DNA from 3 places in the Pseudoalteromonas sp. Z9A5 genome. Region 2 is predicted to be linked to each of the others. Evidence: predicted binding sites of a transcription regulator. Region 2 holds the regulator's gene; each other region holds the start of a gene.
What was found. Region 2 encodes sigma-54, which starts transcription at its own class of promoters, with help from an activator protein. Its sites were predicted from a motif close to GTTGGCACGNNNNTNGNNT; they were not measured.

Region 1 (7,531 bases), on a different contig from region 2:
CTGCAGAGATTAACCCCGTTTTAATTCATCCCCATCAACAACGCACTTTAATAGCGCTAGATACAAAAAATTTAGATTTATACTGGAGTATGAGCAGCCCCGAGAGAGAGTCTCTAGCTATTGCGATTAAAATCCCATTATTTAAAGGCTACATAGGTAAAAGGGCGTTATTAACAAGTAAAAACAGCGTTACTAGATTTAAAGGTATTACTAGTTTAGAGCAGTTAGGTAAGCTTTCTGCGGTGCAAGGTCATGATTGGCCAGATACAAAAATAATGGCGTTTAATGGCTTACATATAAGGCCGCTTGCAAATTATCAAGCTATGTTTGCCTTAACAAGTGCAGGGCGTATTGATTACTTTCCACGTTCATTTATCGAGGTTAATTCAGAGCTTCTAGCTAATAAACAAAGCAACCTAGTGATAATACCTAACTTATATATAAGTTACCCAACAGGATTCTATTATTTTGTATCAAATAGTAAGCCAGAGCTTGCAGTGGCAATTGAAAAAGGGCTTAAAATAATGCAAAAAAATGGTGAGTTTGATACGTTGTTTGATGAATACTTTGCAAAGGATTTAAATACATTACCTTACGCAAAAGGTAAAACAGTAGAACTTAAGCTAGATAACCCTTATTTTTAAGCACAAAAAAAGGAGCCTAAGCTCCTTTTTCGTCATGCTATTTATTAGCGAAGTAACGACTCAGTTAGTACTGGACGAATTTCACGAATAATTGCTTGAGTAAGTTTTGGTGAACCACAGATAATATTACCGCTGTGGTTATAGTTATTACCACCAGCAAAATCTACAACCATACCGCCAGCTTCTTTAACCATAAGTTCGCCCGCTGCAGAATTCCAAGGTTTTAAACCAATTTCAAAAAAGCCATCAACACGACCAGCAGCAACATATGCCATATCCAATGCAGAACAACCTGCACGGCGAATATCAGCTGTGTGTGCAAACAATGCTTTGAATGCTTCTGTGTATGCATCCATGTGGTGTTTATTTTTGAAAGGGAAACCAGTTGCAAGTACAGTGCCCGCAAGAACCGTAGTTTTGCTTACACGTAGACGTTTGCTATTAAGTTGAGTGCCTTGACCGCGAGATGCAGTGAAAAGCTCACCACGAATTGGATCATAAATAACGGCTTGGTCTAAACGACCTTTAACTTTAAGTGCGATAGAGACCGCGTAATGAGGGATACCTTTGATGAAGTTAGTTGTTCCATCGATAGGATCTACAATCCATTGGTAATCATCATCCTTGCCTTTATGCTCACCTAGTTCTTCACCAACAATTGAGTGAGTAGGGTAAGACTGTAAAATTGTGTCGCGAATTACGGCTTCGGCTTCTTTATCAATGTTAGTTACTAAATCGTTAGCGCCTTTTTGTTGCACTTCAACTTTTGATAAATCTTCACTTGCGCGAAGTAAAATTTTGCCTGCGTTGCGCGCAGCGCGAACCGCAATGTTTAACATTGGATGCATGGTATTACCTTTGGGTTGTAAAAGAACGTTTATATATTTCAGCCGGCGTATTTTAGCGACTTTTGACATAAAGTAAACAATAAACCCCAAATACTTATGTTTGTTTTTTATACAATATTGAAAATTTATATATTTTAAAAAAATAATAATGAGCAATTAATAAGTCATTATGTTCCTTTGTGTATTAATCAAATCGAATTAATTTTAAATAATGCTTTACCTAAAGTTAGCTTGAGGTTTTATCGTGTTCCTAACTTAATTGATAGGACAACATTATGTATTTAGAGCACGTAAACTTAGTCGCGAATGATATAAATAGTATGCTTAAATTTTACCAAGCAGCATTTCCGTATTGGTTTATAAGAAGCGAGGGAACTGGTACTTGGTATGGTAAACCAAGGCGTTGGGTACACTTTGGAGATGCGACGCAATACATTGCAATAAGCGATCACGGGGAGGGTGAAAATAGAGATTTATCAGGGCATCAAGTTGGCTTTGCGCACTTTGCCTACGTGACAAATAATTTAGATGCTACAGTACAGCGTTTACAAAAAGCCGATTTTAAAGTAGCTAAAAAAGGAAGTGAAAACCCATTTAGAAAAAACGTTTATTTTATTGACCCAGCGGGCTTCGAAATTGAATTTGTTGAATACTTAAGTGATATTCCAAGTGAGAGGAATAACGACTTATAACGCATATTAGTCGTGCATATTAAGACCGCAGCATGCGGTGCCTAATAAAGTAAATACGTGATTTATATTGTAGATATAATTTTTAACGCTAACTATTGATGCGTAGAACCACCACCAAGTTGTGCTTTTAGCTCATTAGCAAAGCTTATAAATTTTTCTTTTATAGTACGTTTTATTTTTACTTCAACCGATCCCATTACCGCTTTTCCTTCAATATGAATTGTTGGACCTTGGCGCTTGTTTAGTGAGACCGACTTATTTTCAAGGCTACTTAAAATGCAAAACATTTTAGAGACTACATTTACGTGCTCAGGTACGTAAATTTCATCACTGCCAAAAATACAGTTAACATGAATAGTTACGTTTTGATGAGCAAAAATGGCATCAGTAAAATCAAGTACAACTGATCCCATAAAGTTACTCAAATATATATTTTTTGGCACGACCCACTGACCGCTGCGCTCGTTAGAGCCTAAAATGCTGCGCAGCGTAAAGTCATCATCACTCGTTTGCTGCGCTTTATAGTTTGGTGAAAACTGGGATTGCTTTTCAGCTTTATATTGTTGATCAGTATTAAGTGTTAAATCTTTAACTAGCATTAGTAGGGCTTCATTGTTGGCTGCATCCATCGCATTATCTAAACGTCGTTCAAATGCACTAACAGAAATAACCCCATGGCTATAATTATAAATTAATTGATCAATCACCTGTTCGCGTACTTGTTCTATTGGGCGATCTTCTACTTTTACTGACATGAGGACATTCCTTATTATATTTACTGTTGTTTATATATAAGCAAGCCACGTACCAAATATAAAGGTGCAATTAATCAATTACTTACATTTATTTTGTTAAAAACGTATTTGTTATATTAACGATAGATTAACCAAAACAGCAATTATCTAGCTATTTTCACTACTTAAGAAAGTTTTACCGATAAGCCTGTAAATAATTACTCACTCCTATCATAGCGTTTATAGTGATTTTAACTTAAGTTGTTGATATATAATTATAATTAAAGTTGGCTTGAAGTTCGCATTAGTTAAAGTGTCTTTAATCAAAAGGAAAAAGATTATGAAAACATTTAACAAATCTATTATCGCAGCTTTAGTTCTTGGTACTACGGCTATGAGTGCCCAAGCAAACAGCTGGGAAAACGAAAGTAAAGATGCTTGGATTGATGGTAAGGCAGAAACAGTGCTTCTTATGAACACTAATCTAAACAACTTTGACATTAACACTGATGTAAAAAATGGTAAGGTAGTGCTTACTGGTAAAGTAAATAGCGAACTAGATAAAGAGCTCGCAGAAGAGCTCGTGCTTAGCTTAGATGGCGTAACTGATGTTGAAAACAGCTTAACAGTTGTTAAAAGCGCAAACGCAAAAAACGCTGACAAAAGCATGATGCACGACGATGATGATAACGACTTAACTGACGCTAAAATCACGACCGTTATTACAACTCGCTTCCTATTTGACTCAGAAGTTGGTGGTACAGATATCGACGTAGACACCGACAATGGTGTTGTTACCCTAAATGGTTCTGTTAAGTCAGAAGCCGAAAAGCAGCTAGCAGTTAAAATTGCTAAAAATGCCGAAGATGTTCAAGACGTAGTTGATAAACTTACTATTGTTGCTGAATAATATCGCATTAAAAAAGCCCAGCACCGCTGGGTTTTTTGCTTTTTAATACTTAATTTACTGGAGTTTCATTATGGATATCATTCGTATCATCTTGTCTGTTTTACTGCCGCCACTGGGTGTATTTTTACAAGTGGGTTTAGGTTTACACTTTTGGCTAAATATTTTATTAACACTGCTTGGTTATTTCCCAGGATTAATACACGCAATTTATATTATTGCGAAAAAGTAATCCCACGCGGCTTGTTGTGTAGTCAATTAATTAAAGTGAGCTTTACCTAGCTGTACTTTAATTAATTGACTCACATAGAACACTATATTTTTAACCTTTAGTATTACTACTTAAATACAATATTTATAATGAGTGAGTAACAAGCGATAAAAGCATTACCCACACACACAAAAATGCAAGCATACCCAAGCTGTATTTAATTGATGCCCTAAGAATATCGCCTTCACGACCCGTAAGCCCCACTGCACCTGCTGCAATTGCAATAGATTGTGGCGAAATGACTTTAGCGACAGCTCCTCCCGCAGTATTTGCAGCGACTAATAATGTTGGATCGACACCTATTTTAGTTGCGGTAATCGATTGAAGCTGGGCAAATAAAGTATTGTTGTTAACAACAGAGCCGGTAATAAACACGCCAAACCAGCCAATAATCGGAGATAAAAGCGGAAACGCGATCCCAACAGCGGCCAGAGCGTTACCAATAGAGGCTGTTCCTCCCGAAAGGTTAGCAATATTCGCTAACGCAAGAATCAAAGCAATAAGCACAATTGATTGCCAAAGATCGCAGACAGTCTTACTGAATGTTTTTAGTACATCAGTTAGGTGTAATTGCTTAGTCGTAACAAAAATGATGATGATAGCAACAAGAATAGCAGTGCCAGTGGCGTTAATTGGTGTAAAAGCCCATGTTGCAGTACTTGCTTGGGTAGCACCACTTGAGACAATAACACCGGTAATTCCTGGTAGTGAAAATTTTAAAACGAGGGAGGACAATACACCTCCCTCCAAAAAAAGCGCTTTGAAAGCAGGAATGCTCCATACAAAAATTGCTGCGGTTAGAATATAAAATGGGCTCCATGCTACGAGTATTTTTTTAAAACTCTCTTTTACAGGAGTTGGCGCTGGGCTGTTATTCTCGCGATAAATGTGTGAAGGTTTCCAAAAGCGACCTACAATAACAATCATTACCATAGCAAGGAGACCAGGAAGAATATCGGCAAGTTCAGGTCCAAGAAATATTAATAGAGAAGCTTGTGATACATTATATGTAACGCTCACGGCTAAGGTTATTGGCAGGGTTTCACGAAATCCACGCCATCCATCAAGAATCATCACCAAAATGAAAGGGGTTGCAAAAGAAACGAGTTGAAGTACTAATACCAAATCGAATGATAAATCAGCTAGGTTAACGCCCCCAACTTTTGCAGCAACGATAACAGGAATACCTATTGCGCCGTATGCGCCGGCAGCAACATTTGCCACTAAAGAAAGCATTGCTGCTTTAACGGGCTTAAACCCGAGTTGCACCAATAACGCAGCACAGATTGCAATTGGAACGCCAAACCCCGCAGCTCCTTCAAGAAATGCACCAAAACCAAAGCTAACAAGAAGTACTTGTATACGCTGATCAGCAGAAATACCTGCAATACTGTTTCGCACGGTATCAAAACGGCCACTTGCTACGGTCAAACGATAAAGTAGCACTGCCAACACTATTATGTAAGCAATAGGCCAAATTGCAGTAAGCACGCCTAAAAACCCAGCACCAGCAATACTTGCCACAGGCATACCAAAAGGCCACATAGCGATAATTACCTGTAAAATAAGTGCAATAATACCTGCTGTTATGCCCTTCATTTTGAAAGCCACTAGGCATAATAAAAAGACAAGGATAGGGAGTACGGCAATCAAAGCGGATAACCATAGCCCATTTAACGGATTAGTATCTTGATACCACATCATACTTAAAAACTCTTATAGTAGAATTAATTATACTTTGTTTAAAATATACTCTTATTCAGTATGTAAGTATCAAGATTTAGTAATAACTATGATATGGATCTTATTTTTTATGAATGTAATGTAGCGTTTTACTTAAAATAATAAAATTTCGACTTAAACGTTTATTTTTGACTACAATGAACGCCTATCTTTTATTTAGTCATCGCGTATAAAAATGCTCTAAGAGGTTTAATTGAATAGTCGTCTTATATTATCTGGCATCGTGTCATTTGTTTTTTATTTTGGTTGGGCTTATTGGGCAAATAGCGCAGATGATATTGCTCAGTCAGTTACGCTACAAGCTGCTCTGGTACAAGGCTCATACAGTGGTTTTGTGACCCTGTTTTTTACTTTTATTTTAGAGAAAGTCGTAAATAAGTATAAAACGAGTTATGTATCTTTAGCTTTTGTAAGCCCTATTATTTGTATGTTCCATTCTAAAACACCTCAAAATATAGCCATACGACAAAGTTTTAATAACGCGATTAATTTATCTGCTTCGTATTTAAACAATAAGAGGGTGGCAGGAACTTTATTTGCCCCAATCATTCCAATTTTTGTGCAGTCAATCTTGGTTATTACGGTTAATGTTATAAACCAAACACCTAATTTGGCACTTACTGTAGCCCCAAGTATTTTTTTTACAGCCCTGTACGCTTACACATATATGTTTGCTTTACTTAAAAAGTAACCACCAGAACACTAACTTTTATTTAAGTTAGGACTTTTTGAATAATCATTAAAGTAAAAAATATCTATATTTAATACATATACCCGCTAAAAAGATTACTATTTAAGCAGTTAGCTTATTGATTGTTAAAATAAAGGTTTTTGGTAGTGACAAGCACCTAAAAAGTTTTTATACTGCAGTCCGCTTTAGTCGCTCTGTGATTGAACGCTTCAAAAATTAACTGTTTTACAGTTATATAAAAGTTGGCCCCTTAGCTCAGTTGGTTAGAGCACACGACTCATAATCGTTAGGTCCCCAGTTCGAGTCTGGGAGGGGCCACCACTTTTACAAACTTCCCAAGTAAATATCAACCAAATACTTTATCTAGATTTAACAATTACTATTAATTTAAAATAGATAGCATGCTTTTTAAATTTAACTAAATTAGTTCAATATCAGATTTTGATTACATTTTTCTGCGACATATCATTTTATCTTTATCTTTAAAACTAATTGGTATTGATGAAAAGAGTGTAACTACAGGAAAGGTAGGTTTGCATATGACAATTTTGAAGAGCTTATTTGAAATTAAATTCTAGCTGGTAATGAACTTGTCACTAAAAATACTTACGAATATTGCTTTATAAAATTAAAGCGAGAAAAATTTAATAATGGGCAAACATAAAACCATTTATATCTTTAATCGCACCTCTTTGAAAGCTTCTATTTTATCAAATATTACTAAAAAACCCCTCTGGGATTTTTTAGTAATTAGAGTCAGTTTTTTGCTTAAGGACTAAAAGAGTTAATTAGTTTTTACGATATATCTCATGCTTAATGTCGTAAATATTAACGCTTAAGCTGTCTGAATCTCGGCAATAAGTTTTTAAACAATCGAGTAAGCTTTCACTCAGCATTTGTTTTTCTTCAATCGATCTTCCCTCTAAAATATGTACCGCAATATGTATAAATCCTGATTTTCCTGCACCAAGTTGATACTGCTGATAAACAATAGCGCGTGT
Region 2 (7,531 bases):
CTCAGTTTAGTGTGCTCCCTTATAGGAAAAGCAATATTATCGAATACCGACATATCAGTGAATAACGCACCACTTTGAAATAGCATGCTCATTTTAGTTCGCGCTTCGTATAATTCTTTGCGCGTCATTTTTGGAATGCTGCCGCCTTCAAATAAAATATCACCTGAGTCAGGTTTAAGCTGACCACCAATTAAACGCAGCATAGTTGTTTTACCAATGCCACTTGGTCCCATAATCGCAGTGATTTTACCTTTAGGAACGCTAAAGCTCATATTTTTATATATGCTTCGATTGCCCCTCGAAAAGCTAACATCCTTTACTTCTACTATTGATTGCGACAAGTCGCTCTCCATAAAAATGTTCACTAGTTCTCCTATTTTAAGGCTTTTTCACCCAAGATGGAAAAAACAATTCGTAAGATTTTGTAATACACCTGCGAAATGGATCGTAAGGCTCGCTTAAAACGGCTTAACCCCGGCTTAAGCTTTGAATAAAAGCGCTTAAAACATTTATAAAACAAGTGCTACACAACAAGTAGACCTTACTCTTTTATTTATACTTTCATGTTGGCTTTTGTTACTATTCGCACAATATATATTTTGAATAACTGGCTTAACGCAATGGTTACCTCGTTTGTTATTTTAATTCTTGGTTTTACAGCTTTAGTTTGGAGTGCAGACAGGTTTGTTTATGGCGCTGCGGCGCTTGCAAAAAACGTTGGCGTTTCTACCTTAATTATAGGTTTAACTGTTGTTGCTATGGGCTCTTCTGCTCCAGAAATGATGGTTTCGGTCTCTGCAGCATTAGCTAACAAAACAGACACAGCGGTAGGCAATGTTATTGGCTCAAACATAACAAATATTTTACTTGTATTGGGTGTTACAGCCTTATTTCGCCCTCTCAATGTTTCATCAGGTACATTGAAACGCGAAATACCGCTTGTGCTAATAATATCGTTTGTTACTTGGTATATTTTTTCAGATAACTACTTTTCATTAACTGAAGGTATCGCACTTCTAATTGGCTTTGTGGTGTTTATTAGCGGATTGATTATCGTATCATTACGTTCGAAAAATAAAAATGATCCGTTGGTAGTAGAAGCTTGTGACGATGTTCCTAATAACGTATCCACTAAAAAAGCGCTATTTTGGTTAGTGATAGGTATAGTTTTATTACCGGTAAGCTCATATTTTTTAATCGGCTCAGCAGTCGATATTGCAAAATATTTTGGTCTGAGTGACTTGGTTATCGGTTTAACTATTATTGCTATTGGCACTAGCCTACCAGAGCTTGCAGCTTCAATTGCTGGTGTGCTTAAAAATGAAGATGATTTAGCCTTAGGTAACATTATTGGTTCAAACATTTTTAATATTTTAGCCGTGTTACCGCTTGCTGGTATTATTAATCCATCAATGATCGACCCATCGGTAGCTAGTCGCGATATACTCATCATGATTGGCGCAACCATCGCCCTTATTGTTATGTCATTGAACTTTAGAGGTTCTCAACGTATCAATAGAGTAGAAGGTGGTTTATTGCTAGTCGCATTTTTGAGCTACCAAGGGTACATTTTTAGTCAAGTAGGGTAAATCATGACAAAACTGAATTTTATAAAACAAGGTCTGCGCGTTCTTGATATAGAACGTCAAGCACTTAGTGATATTACTCAATATGTAGATGAAAACTTCAATCAAGCATGCCAGTTAATGTTTGATTGCAAAGGACGTATTATAGTTATTGGCATGGGGAAGTCTGGTCATATAGGCACTAAAATAGCAGCAACTCTTGCTAGCACAGGTAGCCCTGCTTTTTTTGTACATCCAGGTGAAGCAAGTCACGGCGATTTAGGGATGATCACTTCAAGTGACGTAGTAATACTTATCTCCAACTCAGGGGAGACCAGCGAAGTATTAAATATTATTCCGGTTTTAAAACGCCTTGGTGCAAAAATAATAGCCATGTCGGGTAATACAGAATCTACAATGGCAATACTTGCTAACGTACATGTATGCATTAAAGTAGAAAAAGAAGCTTGCCCTTTAGGGTTAGCGCCAACAGCAAGTACAACGGCAACACTCGCCATGGGAGATGCTATGGCTGTCGCGCTTTTAGAAGCTCGTGGATTTACTGCCGATGATTTTGCTCTTTCTCACCCTGGTGGAAGTTTAGGCAAACGTTTATTGCTTACTTTAAAAGATGTTATGCACAGCGGTACAAACACGCCTATTATTAGTATTTCACAAACCGTAAAAGATGCACTTATTGAAATGTCTGCAAAAGGCTTAGGCATGACGACTATTGTTGACGAAAACCAGCAATTGGCCGGATTATTTACTGATGGCGACCTACGTCGTATTTTAGAGCAACGCATAGATATCCATTCAACACCTATAGATGTTGTAATGACCAAATCATGCACTACGGCAACTCAAGGTATGCTTGCAGCCGAAGCGCTTAATATAATGGAACACAAACGCATTAATGGTTTAATCGTTGTAAATGAGTTAAACCAGCCTATTGGCGCACTGAATATGCAAGATTTATTAAAAGCAGGAGTATTATAAATGCAATTTGAAGAACTCTATCAACCGCTGAGCGATGACGCAAAAGCGCGCGCTAAAAAAGTAAAACTGCTTATATGCGATATTGATGGTGTATTTTCTGATGGGCGTATTTACCTTGGAAACCAAGGCGAAGAGCTAAAAGCGTTTAATACAAAAGATGGGTTTGGTATAAAAGCACTTATTAATAGCGGGTTTGAAGTTGCTGTTATTACAGGGCGTCATTCGCATATAGTGCAACAACGTATGAGCAGCTTAACCGTTCAACATATTTATCAAGGTCAAGAAAACAAACTTATTGCCTACCAAGAGCTAAAAAATAAGCTCAACTTAAGCGATGAACAAATTGCCTATATAGGTGACGATGGTCCTGATATGCCAGTAATGGAATTAGTCGGTTTTGCAGTAGCTGTTAACGATGCGCATCCACTAATTAAGCGTTTATCGCACTACACTACACAAATGCCAGGCGGTTTTGGTGCTGTAAGAGAACTAACCGATTTACTAATGCTTGAAAACGATAAGCCATTAACTACTCAAGGTACAAGTTCATGAATGCAGCGCGCATAATACTAAGCGTTTTATTCATCAGCTGTATGGTTTGGCTTTGGTACCCTTATTTTACACAAACAAATATTGCAACGCAGGTAGAGCAAGAAGTTGTAGCTAAACCTGATTATATCGCCATAGAATTAAAGCAAACGGCGTATGATGAGAATGGTAAAATTAGCCATAAAGTAACAGCTGCAAAAATGGAGCTGTATCAACAGTTAGGCTTTACCTTTTTTGAAAAACCTATTTTCACTTTATATAACGAAAAGCAAACATGGCGCATCAATGCGGATGAAGCAACGTTGTATGAAGGTAAACAGTTAATTTTAGAGGGCAACGTAGTCGCTAAAAATCTAACTGACAACGCAATGATTGATAAGATCAATGCCGATAATATTCAAGTAGATATAAAGCAACTGACGATGCGCTCCGAACAGCCTGTCATTGTGACTGGACCTAACTTAAAAATCACCGGTAAAGGCCTCGAAGCCGATTTAAAAACTGAAGTGATAAAACTCATTAACCATACGCGAACCATATACTATGACCAATAAAATATTAAAATCACTTATTATTCCTACACTTATACTAGCCTTTAATAGTAATGCAGCAGAACAAAGTACACAACCTGCCGCTAATCAAATATCAATTAGTGCCGACAAACAAGAAGGCCAACTAAAAGCTAATGTAGGTATTTTTGAAAAAAATGTTGAAATTATTCATGGTAACCGTCGCATTACGGCTGACCGCCTCGAAGTGCATAAGCGTGACGAATTAGGTGATAATAAACAGTTATTAATTGCCACTGGCAGCCCTGCGTACTTTGAAGAAAAGCAAGATGACGGCACAATAATGAGCGCAAGTGCGAACGAAGTTCGTTACGATGTAGCTAAGCGTTTTTTAACACTTGTTGGCGATGCACAAGTATCGCAAGCTGGACAAAAAATTAACGCAAAAAGCATTACTTACGATATGCAGCAACAGCTTATTAGTGCTGAAAAAGACGAAAACTCTACCGATCGCGTTCATACTATTTTAGTGCCTATTGAAGCTACAAAAAGTAAAAAAAGCGATAAAGGTCAACCATGAGCACATTAAAAGCAGAGCTGTTAGCAAAAAGCTATAAAGGTCGTGAAGTTGTTAAAAATGTAGGTCTTGAGGTTAAGGCTGGCAGTATTGTTGGTTTACTTGGACCTAATGGTGCAGGTAAAACTACAACGTTTTATATGATTGTAGGACTTGTACCTAGCGACAAAGGTAAAATATCTATCGACGATAACGATATTACTCTTTTACCTATGCATAGTCGTGCTAGATTAGGCATAGGGTATTTACCACAAGAATCGTCAATATTTAGAAAACTGACTGTTTACCAAAATTTAATGGCTATTTTAGAAACGCGTAAATCGCTAAATAAACAAGCCCGAGAAGACACATTAAATAATCTATTGGATGAATTTAGCATTCAGCATATTCGTGATAGCCAAGGTATGGCTTTATCCGGTGGTGAACGTCGTCGTGTAGAAATAGCACGTGCACTTGCCGCCGATCCTAAGTTTATATTGCTAGATGAACCTTTTGCTGGTGTAGACCCAATTTCAGTATTAGATATTAAGAAAATAATAGAACATCTTAAAAACCGTGGGATTGGTGTATTAATTACCGATCATAACGTAAGAGAAACCCTTGATGTTTGTGAAAAAGCCTACATTGTTTCTCATGGGGAGCTAATTGCATCTGGCACTCCTGAACACGTATTAAACGATAAAACAGTACGCGATGTTTACTTAGGCGAGCAATTTAGGCTGTAACATTAACGCCATGTCTTTGAGCATCTGCTAGTATTAATTATAACAACATAAAAGGATTGTTAGAGATAAATGAGGCAATCATTACAGCTGCGCATGGGCCAGCAACTTACAATGACACCACAGCTGCAACAAGCAATTCGTTTGTTGCAACTCAGTACATTGGATCTCCAGCAAGAAATACAAGAAGCTCTTGATAGCAACCCGCTGCTAGAAGTTGAAGAAAACGACTACGCAGAAGATTCTGCTGGCAAAAATGAGCAAAAAGCTGATAACGATGACGTTACTGTTAGCGCATCTGCAGATGATGCTCCTAGCGAATACGAACAAGATAGTGGTGAAGCACTTGCTAAAGATACAGTAAGTGACGACATGGCTATGGATGTTAGCTGGGATGAGTACATGAGTGCTGCGCCTGCATCGTCATCAGGACCAATGCCTGAGGACGAGTCAATATACCAAGGTGCTTCAACCGAAACACTTCATGAGTACCTAATGTGGCAGTTACAATTAACGCCTTTTAGCCCTACTGATGAAGCTATTGCAATCGCTATTGTTGAAGCCGTAGATGATTCTGGTATTTTAACACTTAGCTGTGAAGAAATTTTAGAGAGCTTCAATCAAGAAAACGAAGATGATAACGAAGTCGAACTTGACGAAATTGAAGCCGTTTTAAAGCGTATCCAACTGTTTGATCCGGTCGGTATTGCTGCACGTAGTTTACAAGAATGTTTGTGTATTCAGCTTAACCAGTTTGATAAAGAAACACCTTACATTAATGAAACAAAAATGATCTTAACCGAGCATATTGATTTATTAGCTGCTCGTGACTATCGTACATTAATGAAAAAAACTAAGCTCAAAGAAGAAGAGCTTAAAGAAGTAATGACACTAATACATACTCTCAGCCCTAAACCCGCTGATACGATTGTTAGAGAAGAGTCTGAGTATGTTATTCCTGATGTGTCGGTTAAAAAAATTAAAGGTCGCTGGGTTGTAGAATTAAACCCAGATAGCATGCCTAAAATAAGAGTAAACAGCCAATATGCTGCAATGTCTCGTACCGTTAAATCGAGTGGTGATAGCCAATTTATTCGCTCACACTTACAAGAAGCAAAATGGTTTATTAAAAGCCTAGAAAGCAGAAACGACACATTGTTAAAAGTAACAAATTGTATTGTTAAGCAACAACAAGGCTTTTTTGAACACGGTCCAGAAGCCATGAAACCAATGGTTTTAAATGATGTTGCTGAAATGGTAGAAATGCACGAGTCGACTATTTCTCGCGTAACAACCCAAAAGTATATGCACACGCCACGTGGAATCTTTGAGTTAAAATACTTTTTCTCAAGCCATGTAAGCACCGAAAATGGTGGCGAATGTTCATCTACGGCAATACGCGCTCTGATTAGAAAATTAATCGCAGCAGAAAACTCAGCAAAACCATTGAGTGATAGCAAGATAGCGGATATATTGGCTGAGCAAGGAATTAAAGTAGCTAGACGCACGATCGCAAAGTACCGCGAATCTCTGGCTATTCCACCGTCAAATCAGCGAAAAAGTCTGATTTAAGACGCAAAAACAAAGAGGGTAACGCTTATGCAACTAAACTTAACTGGTCGTCACGTAGAAGTAACCGATTCACTAAAAGACTATGTAAACACTAAATTTGCGAAGCTAGAAAGACACTCTGATCATATTAATAATGTTCATGTCATTCTCGATGTAGAAAAATTAAACCAAAAAGCAGAAGCAACAATTCATGTCAGTGGTGCGGAATTATTTGCCTCTACTGAACATCAAGATATGTATGCCGCCATTGACTCGTTGATTGACAAGCTCGATCGACAAGTTATCAAACACAAAGAGAAGCTTGCTCGACACTAATATTATGAAACTAAGTTCACTTATATGTCAGGACTGCAGCAAAGCTGCGGTCCTTTTTAATAGTAAAAAAAGAATTTTAGAGTTTATTAGCGAACTTGCTCACAACAAGCTTCCTTACTTATCTCAACAAGATATTCTTAGCGCTTTACTAAGCAGAGAAAAACTAGGTAGTACAGGCATTGGTAAAGGTATTGCAATACCTCACGGACGAATGAGTGGCGTAGAAGAACCTTTAGCTTTAGTACTTGTTAGCGAAACACCTATTAACTTTGATGCGATAGATAACCGCCCTGTAGATATTTTTGTTGCACTCATCGTACCAGATGGTGATAACCAACAGCACTTAAAGACTCTAGCAACCATTGCTGATAAACTAAACGACAAAGAATTTTGTAAGCAGTTACGCTGTGCAAAATCAGATACAGAGCTATACCAAGTTATTGTTGATCAATCATAATTAATAAAAAAGGTGTTAAATGGAATTAATTATCATAAGTGGCCGATCAGGTTCTGGAAAATCGGTAGCTTTACGCGTAGTTGAAGACTTAGGTTATTATTGCGTAGATAATATTCCACTAAACCTGCTGCCTTCTTTAGTGCGAAGTGTCTCTGACAACTACGACAAAATAGCAGTGAGTATTGATGTTCGAAACTTGCCAAAAGAACAAGAACAGTTCAATGATATTTTTGAGTATTTACCTGGTTTTGCTAAACCAACGCTGT
Region 3 (7,531 bases), on a different contig from region 2:
GGTGAAGTATGTCTATTACATTTAATGGGTTAGGTTCTGGGTTAGCGGTAGCAGACATTGTTGATGCACTAGTTAATGCTGAACAAGCACCGGCTGAATCTCGTTTAAATACTACTGAAAGTAAGTTAACTACAGATATTTCTGCCGTTGGCGCACTTAAGTCAGCGCTCGAAAAAGTACAAACCTCAATGGAAGCATTGGGTGATAGCGATAAATACCAGCAACGCAGTACATCAGGTAATGATGATTTTATATCTATAAGTGCAGACGAAGATGCTCAACCAGGTGGTTATGATGTAAAAGTTAACAACTTAGCCACGGAGCATAAAATATTATCGCAAGCATTCGGTGCTGATACAGCGGTAGGCGAGGGGACAATGACCCTAACCTCAGGTGATAATAGCTTTGATATTGAAGTATCAGATACTGCAACACTTAGTGAAATTCGAGATGCGATAAACGATAGCAGCGATAACGACAGCATTAATGCAACTATCATTACTGATGGTAATGGCCAGCATTTGGTTATGTCCGCTAAAAATAGCGGTGCAGAAAATGAAATTAAAATAGAAATTGCTGATACCGATGGTAATAACACCGATGTGAATGGTCTTTCCCGTTTGGCATTTGACTCTGCTGGCGTGCAAAATGCGAGTGAAATAATTGCAGCAATTGATGCATCAATTACCATTGATGGTTCGCTAACTGTAAGTAGTTCATCTAATGAGTTTGCCGGAGTGATTGACGGTATTACAATCACAGCTAAAAAACCGCATGATGTTGATGATGAAATAAGCGATATATCGGTTACCGAAAATAATAACAATATTCAATCTGGGTTAAACAGCTTTATTACAAGTTATAACGAGTTACTTGAGCTTAGTAATACATTAGGCGCTTCTGGTGAAGGTGGTGCTGGTGTTATGGCTGGTGACTCACTACTTCGTGGTGTTATGTCAAAGCTTCGTAGTGAAATAACTGAATCAGTTGATTTAGGCGATGGTAATTCGTTATCGCTTTCGCAATTAGGTGTTGAAACAGACCGCTACGGTGTTTTAACCCTAAATACAGAAACACTAGATGAGCAAATAGACGCTAATGTAAATTTAGTGCAACAGTTTTTTGTAGGTGATGACGATGATGGCTTTGCACAGTCGTTTGATGAGCTAATGAGCTTTTATACAGATTCCGATGGTATTATTCAAAACCGAATAGACAGTAAAACAAATCAGCTAGACGATTTAGATGATGATCGCTTGGACCTTGCCAGTAAAATGGAGTCGCTATCATCTCGACTATATGCTCAATATAATGCGATGGATTTATTAGTAGCGAGCCTTAATAACACCAGTAGTTATGTTCAAGCTCAATTAGAGAATATGCCAGGCGTAGTTAGGCAATCAAATTAAGAGTTGATTTAAATGTATTACAGAGTTAATAAAAAAACCGCTAAGTTTAAGCTTAGCGGTTTTTTTGTGTATTATTCTTTGATTCAAATAGTAAGCTATAGATAGTAAATTTAGTTAGAATAAAGGTCGTTTATTAGGTCTGTTTACTAGGTATTTTTATAAGCTTTAATGGCCTTACCATACTTTTTATGTTTAATAATAGCTTTAGATGACTCGTTTTTTGCATTATTAGCTTTTACTAAAATAGTATTTATTCGTAGTTGAATTGATTGCAATTGTTCTGTGTTAGGGCTGTTATTACTTTCACACCACTTTTTTAAATCTGAATTTAAAGTATTTAAAAAAGGTTGAGCTTCGTCAGCATTATTATCGTTTACTAACAATTCAATTTTGTTGAGCAACATTTGTATATGCTCCGCTTGATTTGTCGTTAATTGCTTTGAAGCACTGTTTTCATTCATCATTAAAATTTAAACCGCGGGCACACGTTGATCAACAGGAATGCTATCCCAGCCTTCTTTTATTTCTTTAACAATACTCGATACTTCCATAATCGCTTCAATATCGTTATTTAGGTTCGCTTGCGTTAAGCGTCGTTGGCAGTAGTCGTAAAGTGCCAATAAATTGTTAGAAATACTAGGGTCTTGTTCTACTTTTAAATTTAGAGCGTCTTGTAATGCACCAAGTAATAAAACGCAGGCTGAAATATTCTCACCTTTTTTTGCAATTTCTTTACGTTCAATAAACCCTTTAGTTGCGGCTAAGCGACCAATAATATTACTGAAAATAAGGTTTATTTGTTCGTAAGGTGTCATTTCGGCAATACTACTTGCACGAACTTGACTGTATTTTTTTAATGAAGCATGAGCCATGAGAAAATCCTAGATTTGAACGATAAAAATTATGTGAAAACTAATATAAAAACTTTATAAAAACTTATATAAAAAAACAGTACAAAAAATCTGTATAAAAGCTTATTCAATAATGTAGCAATATTAGTGCCAAGCATTTATGACTTATTTGTTTACTTAGTTATTTATCGGCACAATCGCTTTGTACTTAAGCTAATATTAGACTTTATTTACTAATAATGTCAGCTTTACAAAAATCTCGAAAATTTATTAAAACAAAGTGGTTTTAGTGTTAGTTAAATAATTAGTACTTAATGATTAATTCTTAAGTACTATTGTTTTAACTAGTCCGTCTGTTTTTTGGCGTTTATGTCAAAAAACTGCCGCTATCGCTTGCATCCATGCTGAACTGGCTTACAATTTAGTTTAATTAAATAAATTAGTGAAAGTACGGCTCGCTAACTATGATCTTGATTTTAGATAATAATAACAATCGTGCAATAGGTTTAAATGCATCACTCACTTTTATTGGTGAAGCAGTACAACTATTAAACGAAACAAACTTTGAACAAGAGTGTAAAAAGTACCAGCAGAAAGAATGCATTGTAATTTTAGGTGCATTGCAGTCGCTTGATCACGAAAGTTTAATTAAGTGCCATCCTACATTACCATTTTTGTTAATAGGTGAAACGCTTAAACCACTACTAAGCATTGCTAATGTTGTAGGGCTTATTTGTGAGCCGTTTAATCATGATGTAACAACACAGTTACTCCACGACTGCCAGCAGTATCAACGAATGCTTCCTAACGAGCATAAACATTCTAAACCCCATAAAACCTTTGACGGACTTGTTGGCGAAACAGATGCCGTAAAAGATGTTCGCTTTTTAATTGAGCAGGTAGCAAAAACCGATGCCAATGTTTTAATTTTAGGTGAATCGGGTACTGGTAAAGAAGTGGTTGCGCGTAATGTTCATTTACTTTCAAAAAGAATTAATGGACCGTTTGTGCCTGTTAACTGTGGTGCTATTCCGGCAGAGCTTTTAGAAAGTGAATTATTTGGCCACGAAAAAGGCGCGTTTACAGGGGCAATATCTGCTCGAAAAGGGCGATTTGAACTTGCTCAAGGCGGCACACTGTTTTTAGATGAAATAGGTGATATGCCACTGCAAATGCAAGTTAAGTTGCTGCGAGTATTGCAAGAGCGCAGCTATGAACGTGTTGGCGGTACTAAAGCTATTCAGGCTGATGTACGTGTTATTGCTGCAACGCATCGTAACCTCGAAACCATGATTGAAGAGGGCAGTTTTAGGGAGGATTTATACTATCGTTTAAATGTATTTCCTATTGAAAACCCATCACTTAGCGAACGCGCTGATGACATTCCGCTGTTATTAAAAGAGCTAATGCGCCGTGTTAACGACCAAACAGGTTCTACAGCTAAATTTACTGAACGCGCAGTTGAGAGCTTAAAAGAGCATGCGTGGCCGGGGAATATTCGTGAACTTGCTAATTTAGTGGAGCGTATGGTTATTATGTTTCCTGAGAAAGTGGTCGATATTCCTGATTTACCAAATAAATATCGTTATATTGAGGTTGAGGCATACGAGCCTGAATACCCCGAAGAGTTAATGGAAAAAGATGCCTTTAACGACATATTTAGCACCGGTTTTAGTGATTACGACGATGAGCCTGAGGCTGAATTTAATCAAACTGGCAGTGGGTTACTACCAAATGATGGTATTGAGCTTAAAGATTACCTAGCTGAGCTTGAAATTAGTTTAATAACGCAAGCGTTAGAACGTTATGATTACGTAGTGGCTCGCGCAGCCGAAATATTAGGTGTACGTAGAACCACGTTGGTCGAAAAAATGAAAAAATATAATCTTTCACGAGATTAGCAATTCATAAAGGATGAAATGTTTTTATTATTGTCCATTTGTGAGTAGTTAATTTACGGGCTTTGCCCGTAACGCAAGCAAGCTTTGCGTCTACAAGTAAATTTAACCACGACGTCAAATTTTACCGGTAGACGCCGAGCTTGCTCGCGTAAAAAGCGAAGCTTTTAATTACTTAAAATAAAATACTATTTCATAAAGGCAAAAAATAAGAGTAATTGAGAACTAATAGCCAGTTTATGAGTTGCTTCTCTAGAGCGCAGCGTCTTTTAACCTCTTTTTAAACAATTCACTTTATGATTTCCAGCCGCCACGTAAGCTTCGCGTATACAAGTTAAACACAAGTCTACACCTTGGCTGTAGACGCTGAGCTTGCTCGCGTAAAAAGCGAAGCTTTTAATTACTTGTAGTTAAATACTATTTAATAAAGACAAAAAATAAGAGCAATTAATAAGTTTCGATAATTTCAGCTTTTCTAAAGCAATCATTACTGTGATCGTTAACCATACCGCATGCCTGCATATGCGCATATACCGTTGTTGGGCCTAAAAACTTAAATCCTCGCTTTTTTAAATCTTTAGCAAACGCAATTGATACCTCTGTAATAGCAGGAGTGTCTTCAATATTATTTAAATTACTTACGAGCGGTTTGCCGCCGACAAATTGCCATTGGTATTTACTAAAGCTACCAAATTCCTTTTGTATTTTAATAAAGCACTTAGCATTATTAACCGTTGCTGCAATTTTTAAACGATTTCGAACAATACCTTCATTAAGCATTAATTGCTCAATATCATCGGGTGTAAATTTAGCAACTTTTTGTACATCAAAATTAGCAAATGCTTTTTTATATCCATCTCGTTTTTTTAAAATAGTGTACCAACTTAAGCCGGCTTGAGCTGATTCAAGTGTTATAAATTCAAACAGTTTTGTATCGTTATAAAGTGGCACACCCCATTCTTCATCATGATAAATAACGTAGTCGGGTTTGGTTGTATCGAGCCATGGGCAACGGCATTTTATTTGCTCACTCATTTGTGTTCCTTTATGTGTGCGTCATTTTTATGTCACTTTAAATTGTCTGTAACTAAATGATAAATATATAAATAAATTTTGGTATGAATTGTGCATTTGGTCATGTATCTACATAAGTTCGAGATTTGATTATGACCCTTGCTAGCGTGTTAAAACCACAATTTATTTCTGCAAATCATTATAACCCATGTTTACTTCAAGAGGAGTACATAGGTGAGTTAAGTGATCTGCGTAAGCAAGCAAGTTGGTTATCACATTTGGTTGACACTATGCCTGCGGGCGTAGTTGTACTCGATGGCAAAGGCATGATTGCTAAAGCGAATCAAATAGCGATGGATATGCTGGGTGAACCGCTTGAAGGTGAAAGGTGGTTTAACGTTATTCAGCGCTCGTTTCGGCCACATCAAGATGATGGTCACGAAGTGTCTTTAAAAGATGGGCGTTTAATTAAGCTTGATATTACGGCTTTGGCACCAGAGCCCGGGCAGCTTATTTTAATGACCGATTTAACAGAAACTCGTCGTTTACAAAAACGGGTTGCGCATATGCAGCGACTAAGTGCGTTGGGTAAAATGGTTGCCTCTTTAGCGCATCAAGTACGCACGCCACTATCTGCTGCAATGCTTTATGCCGCTAACCTAGGCTCTAAGCGTTTACCAGAAGCATCTCGCGTTAATTTTCAAACTAAACTAATGTCGCGTTTAAAAGATTTAGAAACTCAAGTAAACGACATGCTTTTATTTGCCAAAAGTGGCACTCAGCAGGTGGTTGAGCAGGTTTCTATGCAGCAATTATTGACTGAAGTTAAAGCTGGCGCAGATGCTATGGTTTTGCTTAACGAAAGTGAGTTAGACGTAAGTTTGCCAGAGCCAGACATACAAATTGTGGGTAATAAGACCGCGATTGCCAGTGCTATTCAAAACCTCATTCATAACAGTATTCAAGTGATTGGTACGGGGGCAAAAGTGCATTTGAGCGCATCGACCGATATGCAAGATCAAGACTTTGTTCGAATTAGTGTAAGCGATAATGGACCTGGTGTTGATTTATGCCAAGCAGATAAAATATTTGAACCCTTTTTTACGACTAAAAGCCAAGGCACTGGACTGGGCTTAGCTGTTGTTAGTTCCGTTGCTAACGCTCATCAAGGCAGTGTTGATGTGACTAATAATACACATGGTGGTGCCTGTTTTAGCTTATTACTACCAATTCGTACGACAACTAAATTAGAGGAATCGTTATGAGTAACACTATTTTAGTTGTAGAAGATGATGCAGGCTTGCGTGAAGCATTAATCGATACACTTGAAATGTCGGGCATAGAGTGTGTTGCAGCAAATAGTGCCGAGCAAGCAATGATTTTACTTAAAAAAGAGTCTTTTTCGCTTGTAGTAAGTGACGTACAAATGGGCGTAATGAGTGGTTTAGACTTACTGCGTAGTATTAAATTAAACCATCCCGATTTACCTGTATTGATGATGACGGCATACGCGACGATTGATGATGCTGTAGAGGCAATGCGTTTAGGTGCTATTGATTATATGGCTAAGCCATTTGCACCCGAAGTGCTGTTAAATATGGTAAGCCGTTATCTGCCCGAAAAACCAAAAGAAACAGATGGTCCTATTGTTGCCGATCCAACCAGTATTCAATTATTAGAGCTTGCAAGTAAAGTAGCACGCTCTGAAGCAAGCGTTATGGTGCTTGGTCCTAGTGGGTCTGGTAAAGAAGTTTTAGCGCGTTATATTCACGACAAGTCGAGTCGTTGTAATGAGCCATTTGTTGCTATTAACTGTGCTGCTATTCCTGAAAATATGCTTGAAGCTACTTTATTTGGTTATGAAAAAGGGGCTTTTACCGGTGCGATTCAAGCATGCCCTGGTAAGTTTGAGCAAGCGCAGGGCGGTACTATTTTACTTGATGAAATTACCGAGATGGACTTAGGGCTGCAAGCTAAACTTTTACGTGTACTGCAAGAGCGCGAAGTAGAGCGTTTAGGTGGTCGAAAAACAATACAGCTAAATGTACGTATTTTGGCTACCAGTAATCGCGACCTAAAAGAGGCCGTTGCTAAAAATCAGTTTAGAGAAGATTTATATTATAGATTAAATGTTTTTCCATTGATGTGGCGACCATTGTGTCAACGCCCTGGCGATATAATTGTGTTAGCTAAGCATTTAATTGAACGTCATATCAGTAAAAGCAAAGAGCCAATGGCATATCTAGATAAAAATGCTGAGCAAAAATTATTAGCCCATGCTTGGCCCGGAAATGTACGAGAGCTCGATAATGTTATTCAACGTGCACTTATATTGAGAACGGGTAATACGATAAACGAA

Region 1: a site for sigma-54 is predicted at 2,978-2,996, ahead of GQR56_RS00380 (LiaF domain-containing protein). Genes of this name have one in related genera too.
Region 3: a site for sigma-54 is predicted at 2,397-2,415, ahead of fliS (flagellar export chaperone FliS). Genes of this name have one in related genera too.

The regions. Positions count from the first base shown of each region.
Region 1 covers NZ_WTLC01000001.1:81,116-88,646, forward strand. Annotated here, with positions in the region: gene GQR56_RS00365 (transporter substrate-binding domain-containing protein) at 1-644, shown strand, start outside; gene suhB (inositol-1-monophosphatase) at 689-1,492, opposite strand; gene GQR56_RS00375 (VOC family protein) at 1,768-2,184, shown strand; gene GQR56_RS00380 (LiaF domain-containing protein) at 2,277-2,939, opposite strand; gene GQR56_RS00385 (BON domain-containing protein) at 3,259-3,828, shown strand; gene GQR56_RS00390 (YqaE/Pmp3 family membrane protein) at 3,899-4,057, shown strand; gene GQR56_RS00395 (L-lactate permease) at 4,181-5,800, opposite strand; gene GQR56_RS00400 (hypothetical protein) at 6,033-6,530, shown strand; tRNA gene GQR56_RS00405 (tRNA-Ile) at 6,775-6,851, shown strand; gene GQR56_RS00410 (5-carboxymethyl-2-hydroxymuconate Delta-isomerase) at 7,319-7,531, opposite strand, start outside.
Region 2 covers NZ_WTLC01000009.1:18,819-26,349, reverse strand. Annotated here, with positions in the region: gene GQR56_RS06565 (ATP-binding cassette domain-containing protein) at 1-353, opposite strand, end outside; gene GQR56_RS06560 (calcium/sodium antiporter) at 621-1,589, shown strand; gene GQR56_RS06555 (KpsF/GutQ family sugar-phosphate isomerase) at 1,593-2,564, shown strand; gene kdsC (3-deoxy-manno-octulosonate-8-phosphatase KdsC) at 2,565-3,116, shown strand; gene lptC (LPS export ABC transporter periplasmic protein LptC) at 3,113-3,667, shown strand; gene lptA (lipopolysaccharide transport periplasmic protein LptA) at 3,657-4,202, shown strand; gene lptB (LPS export ABC transporter ATP-binding protein) at 4,199-4,924, shown strand; gene GQR56_RS06530 (RNA polymerase factor sigma-54) at 4,994-6,493, shown strand; gene hpf (ribosome hibernation promoting factor) at 6,521-6,808, shown strand; gene ptsN (PTS IIA-like nitrogen regulatory protein PtsN) at 6,813-7,265, shown strand; gene rapZ (RNase adapter RapZ) at 7,285-7,531, shown strand, end outside.
Region 3 covers NZ_WTLC01000002.1:24,452-31,982, forward strand. Annotated here, with positions in the region: gene fliD (flagellar filament capping protein FliD) at 9-1,409, shown strand; gene GQR56_RS01645 (hypothetical protein) at 1,556-1,813, opposite strand; gene fliS (flagellar export chaperone FliS) at 1,880-2,281, opposite strand; gene GQR56_RS01655 (sigma-54-dependent Fis family transcriptional regulator) at 2,725-4,161, shown strand; gene GQR56_RS01660 (DNA-3-methyladenine glycosylase I) at 4,606-5,193, opposite strand; gene GQR56_RS01665 (ATP-binding protein) at 5,325-6,437, shown strand; gene GQR56_RS01670 (sigma-54 dependent transcriptional regulator) at 6,434-7,531, shown strand, end outside.